2 regions of the Nocardiopsis coralliicola genome follow, and region 1 is predicted to be linked to the other one. Evidence: predicted binding sites of a transcription regulator. Region 1 holds the regulator's gene; the other holds the start of a gene.

The links. The regulator LexA, encoded in region 1, represses DNA repair genes until DNA is damaged. The targets are predictions, from matches to a motif close to TCGAACANNTGTTCGA.
Region 2: a site for LexA is predicted at 3,124-3,139, ahead of ACYVGT_RS08875 (Rv2578c family radical SAM protein). Genes of this name have one in related genera too.

What each region holds. Positions count from the first base shown of each region.
Region 1 is NZ_BAAGXT010000024.1:9,005-13,348, forward strand. Features, by position in the region: gene ACYVGT_RS17065 (vitamin B12-dependent ribonucleotide reductase) at 1-325, opposite strand, end outside; gene nrdR (transcriptional regulator NrdR) at 480-947, opposite strand; gene ACYVGT_RS17075 (LysM peptidoglycan-binding domain-containing protein) at 1,604-2,140, opposite strand; gene lexA (transcriptional repressor LexA) at 2,432-3,214, shown strand; gene ACYVGT_RS17085 (alpha/beta hydrolase family protein) at 3,494-4,344, shown strand, end outside.
Region 2 is NZ_BAAGXT010000008.1:142,179-146,522, forward strand. Features, by position in the region: gene ACYVGT_RS08860 (RDD family protein) at 1-1,329, shown strand, start outside; gene ACYVGT_RS08865 (hypothetical protein) at 1,366-1,761, opposite strand; gene ACYVGT_RS08870 (CPBP family intramembrane glutamic endopeptidase) at 2,177-2,965, opposite strand; gene ACYVGT_RS08875 (Rv2578c family radical SAM protein) at 3,149-4,225, shown strand.

The DNA of each region.
Region 1 (4,344 bases):
CGCGGCCGGTCTCGGTGTAGCGTCCGACGACCCGGTCGACCAGCTGCTTGAGGCTCCACTCGCGCTCGGGGGTGCCCACCGCGCCGCGGAAGTACTTGCTCGCCACGATCTGGGTGGCGTTCATCGACCAGTCGGCGGGGAACTCCACACCGCGCTGCTCGAAGTTGACGGTGCCGTCCCGCCAGTTGGTCATGGTGACGTCGCGCCGCTCCCAGGCGACCTCGTCGTAGGGGTGGACCCCCGGCGTGGTGAAGACCCGCTGGACCTTCAGGCCCCTGCGCTTGCCGCCGCCCTTGCGCGCTGTGGCGCCGGTCGTCTCCGTCATGCTCTCCCCCTGCTCTGCTCCTGCTGGTCGGGCGGCCGCCGACCGCCCCGCCCGATGCCCTGACTGTGTTCCTGTTGCGGCCGCTGCCGCGCCGTCTGCTCCGCCGGCGCCGCGCGTCCGCTACCGCGTGTGCTGTGCTGGTCCCGCCGGCCGGCTACTCGCCCAGTTCGGCGGTGCGCCTCTCGGAGCGCAGCCGCTCGATCTCCTGCTCGAAGTCGGCGAGGGACTCGAAACCCCGGTAGACGGAGGCGAACTGCATGTAGGCGACCTCGTCCAGCTCCTGGAGGGGGCCGAGGATCGCCAGGCCGATCTCGTGGGCTCGGATCTCGGCGACCCCGCGGCAGCGGATCTCCTCCTCCACCCGCTGTCCGAGGGCCGCGAGCGCGTCCTCGGTGACGGGGCGGCCCTGGCAGGCCCGCCGCACCCCGGCCACGATCTTGCTCCGGGAGAACGGCTCGGTGACGCCCGACCGCTTCTGCACCATGAGCAGGACCGTCTCCTGCGTGGTGAACCGCCGCTCGCACTCGGGGCACGAGCGCCGGCGCCGGATGGCGGTGCCGTCGTCGGTCGACCGGCTGTCGATCACCCGGCTGTCCGGATGGCGGCAGAACGGGCAGTGCATGCCGGTACGCCTCCCTGCTGACCCTGAACCTGCTCCGGCCCGGACGCATCCGGACCCGCACGGCACTCCTGCGCGCGGAGCCTCTGTGCGCCGCGAACCCCTCACCCACTAAAGCACAACTTCTGGGCGGATTCTTCCGCGAACAGCACTAGATCTAGTGGTCAAACCTAGGGGCGCACGGAGGCGGGTGCAAGCCCGCCGCACCCTCTTCGGCGGGGCCCGGGACGGAGACCGCAGGTCAGCCCCGCGCGCATCGCCTTCCACCCCCGCCCCAGCCGCGGGCGTGTCGCCGAGGCCGCGGGCGGCGGGGTGGCAATCGCCACGGCTCCGGCGCCGGAGCCGGAGCCTCGGGCATGGGGAAGGGATCGCGCTGACGGGCGCCTGAGGAACATACCCCCAGGTGGGGACCTCTGGGAACGGGCCTACTGCGGGCCGCGGGCCCGAACCGGGCAGCATCCGGGGAACCGCCGCAGCACAGCGCCGCCGGCGCGCCCGCGGCCGCCGCTCGCGCGCAGGCCGCATGCGGCCGCACCCTACGCCCGCAGGGGCGCGGGGCGCCGGATGCCCGGAAACCCGGGGGCGTCGCCGGGCCGGCTCCGGGGGCCGCAGCGGCCCGCGGCGGCGGCCTCGGCAGCCGGCGCGGCGGGCGGGGGCGCTCAGTGCCTGGGGACGCGCAGGATCTGGCCGGGCTCGAGCTCGGTGCCGGCCAGGCTGTTGAGTTCGACGATGGAGTGCACGGTACGGCGGGTGTCCTCTGCGGGGGCGACGCGCTCGGCGATGAGCCAGAGGCTGTCGCCCTCCTGGACCACCACGGTCGGGGACACCGAGCCGCTGAAGAACGACGCAACCGGAGCGGCGGAGGCGGAGCCGGCCGAGGCGGACGCCGCAAACAGCAGCGAGACCGCTCCGGTGGCCAGTGCGCAGAGCAGCGCCACGAGGACGGCGCGGCCGCGGAGGGTGAGCCGCATCCGGACGGCCGGGGGCGCACCGAACTCGGGCAGGCCGGATACGGCGGGCGGCGGCGTCCACTCGGGGACGTCGACGGCCCAGTCGTAGGGGGCCGCGGGACGCCGGTGCCCGGGCCGGGATTCGGGGCGGTGCGGCCGCGCCCCGGCGGACGGCTCGGACGCCCCGCGCTGGCGCGGGACGACCGGCGCGGCGCCGGACGGGCCGGGCGGCGCGGAATCGACCATGATCGCTCCCTTCGAACGCCCGTTCGTTGGAACATGCGTTCGACTAATACCGCATCCAGCCGTTTTTTTCATCACCATCTCGAACGTTTGTTTGATCTCACTGTGTGCAGGCACTACCGTTGGACACGCTTGACTTCCGGCTCCGGCGCGCGCGGTTGAACGCGGGGCGCACGGTTCCGGGACCGCCGTGACGCGGGGATCGTCGCCCGACAGAGCCCCGCGCGTCCCGCCGCAGCACTGACCCACCACCCACACGCGACGACCGCGAGATCACCGCCGAGGAGGCCGGCCGTGCCGGAGGAGAACCACGGAGCGCAGGAACCTCGCGCGGCCGGAGCGGGTCCCACCGCGCTCCGGCCCGTTCCCCCGCCGGAGCACGCCCCTGCAGAGGCGGACGGCGAAGCCGCCGCATCGGCGCAGGATGGTGCCCCCCGGCTCACCGCGCGCCAGCAGAGCGTCCTGAACTGCATTCACCGCTATGTGCGGCAGCGCGGCTATCCGCCGTCCATCCGGGAGATCGGGGACGCCGTTGGCCTGTCGAGCCCGTCCAGTGTCGCGCACCAACTGAAGGTCTTGCAACGCAAGGGGTACCTCCGGCGCGACCAGAACCGCCCGCGGGCGGTCGAGATTCGCATTCCGGGCCAAGCGCCGGTGCGCTCCTGGGACGAGCTCGAGGCCGACCCCCAGGGCGACCAGTCCCGAGCTGCGCATGTGCCGGTCGTGGGCCGGATCGCGGCGGGCGGGCCGATCCTCGCGGAGGAGTCGATCGAGGACGTCCTCACGCTGCCCAAGCAGATCGTCGGCGAGGGCCGCCTGTTCATGCTCACCGTGGTCGGCGACTCGATGACCGACGCCGCCATTACCGATGGTGACCTGGTCGTTGTCCGCCAGCAGCCGGAGGCCAACAACGGCGACATCGTGGCCGCACTGCTGGGCGACGAGGCCACCGTGAAGGTGTTCAAGCGGGAGCAGGACCACGTGTGGCTGCTGCCGCGCAACGACGCCTACGCACCGATCAACGGCGACGAGGCCACCATCCTGGGCAAAGTCGTCGCCGTGATGCGCCGGATGTGACCCCCCGCGCCACCCGCGTAACGAATCAGCCTCCTTTCGGATCGGCCCCGTGACCTTCACCTGAAGTCACGGGGCCGTTGCCGATTCGGAACGCATCGGAGACCCCTGGTGGCGGGCTTCCGGCACCCCCGGCCGCCGGGCGTCCGACCGGGGCGGCGGCGCGCCAGGGACCTTCGTCCCGAACCGGGGCGGCCTCCATCACCCGCGCTGCCCGCCCCGACCGGCGGAGGCCGCGGTGCTGCCGGGGCAGCGGGCGGCCGGGCGCCGTACGGTAGGGCCATGCCCGTCTCTCCCCTCCCCCTCCGGCGGCTCCCGCTGTGGCGGCACTGCCTGCGCACCGCCGCGGCCGTCGGCACCGCCGCCGCCCTCGCCGCGGGCTGCTCCCCTGCGGCGCCGCCCACCGCGGAGCTGCCCGGCGCCGATCCGGTCGAGCACGAAGTGGAGTTCGACGGCGGCTCCGGAACCGTGCCCGGCACTCTTGCCCTGCCGGCGGAGGCCGGAGAACCGGTGCCGGCCGCACTGATCGTGTCCGGGAGCGGGCCGACCGACCGGGACGGCAATTCTCCGGGGCGCCCCGACGCCGGGACCAACCTGAACCTGGCGCGGGTGCTCGCCGGCTCCGGCGTGGCGTCGCTGCGCTACGACAAGTACGGCAGCGGGGACCGCCCGGTGCCGGAGTCCGGCGAGGACGGCGCGGAGGCCTCCTACGGGCTGTTCGAAGAGGAGATGGCCGCCGCCTACGCGGAACTCGCGGCGCGGCCCGAGGTCGACCCCGAGCGCATCGCCGTGCTCGGCCACTCCGAGGGCGCCCTGTTCGCGCTGGGTGCCCCGGAGGCCGTCGAGGGCCCGCCGCCGGCCGGCCTGGTGCTGGTGGCCCCGCCGGGCGAGGTGTACCTCGACCTGATCGACCGGCAGATCACCGAGCAGGTGCGCTCGGCGGAGGCCGCCGGCAGCATGGACGCGGCCGGCGCCGCCGACCTGCTGACGGGCACCCGCACCGCGATCGCCCGGGTCCGCGCCGGAGAGCCGCTGCCGCAGGACCTTCCCGAGCAGATCGGGGGCATCTTCGCGCCGGAGACGGCCGGGTTCCTCCGCGAGATCGACGCACTGGACCCGGCGGAACTGGCCGC
Region 2 (4,344 bases), on a different contig from region 1:
GAATCGGCGAAGCGGCACCTGGGCGAGGCGCTGCGCATCAACCCGGAGTACGGCTGGGCGCTGCGGCAGCTGTCCTGGATGGAGGCCGAGCGGCGGCGCACGGTGCCCGCGCTGCGGCACCTCCGGTCCGCCCTGCAGCTCGACCCGTCCAATGTGGAGGCGCTCAGCGACGCCTACCGGGTGTGCCGGCGCTTCACCGGCCGCCTCATCTGGCTGTCCGTCGTCTTCGGGCTGATCTCGCTGCTGTTCATCCCCATCGCGCGCGACAACCCGGAGAGCGCGTTCGCGGCGCGCACGGTCTTCTCCGGGCTGTTCACGGCGGGTCTGGGCGCCTACCTCGTGTCCATCGTGCGCATGCCCGCCGCGGTCCGGCGGTTCATGGTCGAGCGGCCCGGCGGCCGGATCTGGGGTGCTGCGGTCCTGCTTGCGCCGGCCTCGGTGCTCGGACTGGCCTGGACGCCGGTCGCGTTCTTCGGTGCTCCGACACTGGCCCTGATCGCCGCGGTCACCGCCTACACGGTGCTGACCAGGCGGCTCGACCGGGCGGCGAAGGCGGAGTTCGAACGCCGCCGGAAGGGCGGCGGCGCCGGGAAGGAGCACGGGCAGGACGGCGGCGGGCGCGCGGCTGGCCCGGACGGCGCGGTGCCCTTCCTGCCGTCCGGACCGCCGGTGCCGGCGCCGCTGGTCCTGCGCTGGCTCGCGCTGCTGGTGGACATGGCCGCCGGCGGGGTGATCGTGGTCGCCGTGTACTTCGCCGGAATGGCGCTCGGCGCCTTCGTCATGCTGGGCCTGGTCGGCGAGGACGCCTTCTTCGGACCGGTGCTCGCCGTGGTGCTGGCGGCCGCGGTGGCGGCGCTCTTCGCCTACCACTGGTGGTACACGGCCCACCGGGCGGGGACGCCCGGCAAGTGGCTCGCGGGCCTGCGCGTCGTCGACGCTGAGACCGGCGGTCTTCCGTCCCGCGGCCGCGCCGCAGCCCGGGCCGGCGCCCACCTGCTCCTCGGCCTGGTCCCGCTGCTGGGACGGCTGGCCGACTTCGCGGTGATGGCCCTGGACCGCCCGCACTACCGCGGCCTCAAAGACGACCTCGCCAAGACCTGCGTGGTCCTCGCCCACCCGCGGCCTGTGCCGGTCTACCCGGCTTATCCGCATCGGGTGCAGTGGCACGGACCGCCCGCGCCGCCCGGGCCCGGTGCGAACCCGGTGCCGCCTTCGGCTCCCGCGGCTGATCCGACGGGGTCCCCGGAGCCGGCCCCCGAGCAGTCCGCCCGCCCGGTCGTGCCCCTTCCCCCGCCGGCTCCGGCCGGCATGGAGCAGCCGCAGCGCTGACCGGCGCGCGGCCGGCACCGCCCCCGGCCCCTGCCCTCATCGGGTGGCGGGATGGCGGCGCAGGCCGCCGCCCTCGGGCACCAGCAGCGCGTGCGGCCGCTCGCCCCCCGCGCGGGCGCGGGTGACCTCGTCCCTAGACGTCCGCTCCACTTCGAACCCGATCGCGGCGGCTGCAAACGGAGCCTGCGCGAACACCCTCGCTGCCGCGTCGGCAAACCAGGTGTCGAGCGGGGCCCGCCATTCCAGCGACGCCGCCCCGCTCTGCGGGTCGAACGGGAACCCATCGATGCGCGGCTCGGCGCGGCGCAGCTCGGCCATCGGCACGTACAGCCGCAGCACGGCCGGGTCCGCGGCGTCGAACCCGGCGCGGACGATCCGGCATCCGCACGCGATCTCCGTCGCCCCTGGTGAACCGTCTGGCGGATATCGCACGGCGCCCAGCAGCCGCCCGGCCCCGCGCAGCGCTTCCGCGGTGCACGGCACTTCCCCGGCCCCGGTGCCGCTCGCCCTGAAGCACCCCCGCACCGGCACCGATCCCACAGCGCCGAGAGCACGGGGTGCACCGTTGCGTCCCGCCCGTCCGCAAGATCCATGTCCAACCGGTAATGGCCGCCGGTCCAACTGGCGTTCTCCACTGTGCTGCGCGGTGGCATGGCCGAAGTCGGCGGCATGTCCACCATGATGGCTGACCCTGTTGCCTTCCCTCCAGAGGACACCGCCCGGCCCGCACCGGCATCGCGTGCACACTGGCCTGCCACCGCAGACCCATCCGAAGAGGCGGCGGCTCCGCCGCTTCCCGTGCCGGCTGCCAATCCGCGCAGTCCTCCGCGGCCGAGCGGACGGAGGGTCAGGCACGCGTCGGGGCCGGCTCCCGGGGCGTGCCGTGCAGCGACGGGATGAGGGCGACGGCGGTTGCGGCGGCGGCGAAGGGGAGGGCGAGGGACATGATCTGGGTGCCGTGCTCGATCGCGTCGGGGAGAAAGAACAGCAGGCCGAGGTTGATCAGGGCGTGCAGGACGCCGGCGATGAGGAGGTTGCCGGTGCTGTCGTGCAGGAGCAGCACGGAGAGGATGACCGACACCGAGACGGTCATCAGGAAGAAGCCGGTGATGGCCCACGGCTCCTGGGCGAAGACGTGGATGTGCCAGGCGCCCCAGAGCAGGCCGACCGCGATGCCGGTCGCCACCGGCCCCCAGCGCTGCTGCAGTTCGGTCTGCAGGTAGCACCGCCATCCGGCCTCCTCGCCGCACGCGCCGATCAGCTGGGCGGCGAGGATCAGCGCGATCGGGAACCCGGAGCCGCCGGCCCGGCCCGGTTCGAGAGCGCCGCCGAACACTCCGGTGTACAGGCCGAGCGCGGCCGCGAACACGGCGGCGAACAGGGCGGTCACGCCGGCCAGCCGGAGTGCGGCCGCCCGGGAGAGCCGGAGCGAGAACCGGGCGGAGCGGCGGAGGTCCGGGCTGCGCCAGCGGAGCAGCCACACGGCCGCGGCGCCGAGCGCCGGGGAGAACTGCACGATCTGGATGACGACGTCGGGGACGCCGAGCGCCGGTTGGGCCGCGCCGAGGAGCAGCGAGGCGGCGGCCGTCACCGCGACGAAGAGGGCGACGTTGGCGGCGATCGAGCGTGCGGGCATGGCGGCGCCTCCTGGGGACCGCGCGGTGCCCGGGGGAGGCTCCTGCCGGCGCGGAACATCGGGAGGCTACTCCTCCGGCGCGGCCTTGGCGGCGGGCCGCCGCCGGGTGTCCGGTTGCGGCCGGGATCGCCTGCGGTTGCGGGAGAGTGGACAGGTGTTCGAATGTGTGTTCGAATATCGGCCGTGCGCTGGGAAGAGCTGAGAGACGATCACGGGACCGAAGGGCTGTTCGGCCGGGCCGAGGTGGCCGGGGAGCCGGACCGGGGAACCGGGCGGGCCGGGCTCGGGGCGGCCGAGGGGCCGGTGGCGAGCGACGGCGAGCCGGTCGCCGTCGAGATCCGCGCGCGGTCCATCATCAACCGGGTCGGCGGAGACGACCCCATGTTCCGCTGGACCCTCAACCCCTACCGGGGGTGCAGCCACGCGTGCGTGTACTGCTTCGCGCGCCGCACGCACACCTATCTCGACCTGGACGCGGGGCGGGACTTCGACACCAAGATCATGGTGAAGGTCAACGCCGGCGAGCTGCTCCGCGCCGAACTCGCGCGGCCCGCCTGGGCGGGCGAACCCATCGCGATGGGCACCAACACCGACCCCTACCAGCGCGCCGAGGGCCGCTACCGGCTGATGCCGCAGATCATCCGGGCGCTCACCGAGGCCGCGAACCCGTTCTCCATCCTCACCAAGGGCCGGCTCATCCTGCGCGACATCGACCTGCTCGCCGAGGCCGCGCAGGTGACCGACGTCCGGCTCGCCGTCTCCATCGGAATGGTGGACGAGGACGTCTGGCGCACCGTCGAACCGGGCGCGCCCCGGCCCCGGAGCCGGCTCGATGTCGTCCGCCGCCTCACCGACCGCGGCCTGGCCTGCACGGTGCTGATGGCACCGGTCCTGCCCGGCCTCACCGACTCCGCCGAGCAGATCGACGCCACCGTCGCCGCGATCGCCGATGCGGGTGCCGCGGCCGTTACGCCGATCGTGCTCCACCTGCGCCCCGGCGCCCGCGAGTGGTACCGCGCGTGGCTGGAGCGCGAGTATCCGCGGCTCGTCCCGCTCTACCGGGAGCTCTACGGCCGCGGCGCCTACGCGCCCGAGCACTACCGCCGCCTCGTCTCCGCCCAGGTCCGCCAGGCCGCCCGCCGGCACGGCATCCCCGGTCCTCCCGGCCCCTCCGAACCCTCCGGCGGCCACCGCCAGTCGAACGCCGCCCCCGCCCCGGAGCCGGTCCCGCCGGCGCCGCGCCAGCTCCGCCTGGTCTGAACGCGCGGCGGCTCCCGCGCGTGCGGCGATCGCCGTCGTGGGCACCGCCCTGCGCGGCTCCGCCCGCGGCACGGTCCGGTCCGGGCCAGGTGCGCAGATCCCGACCGAGTGGCGGAGGC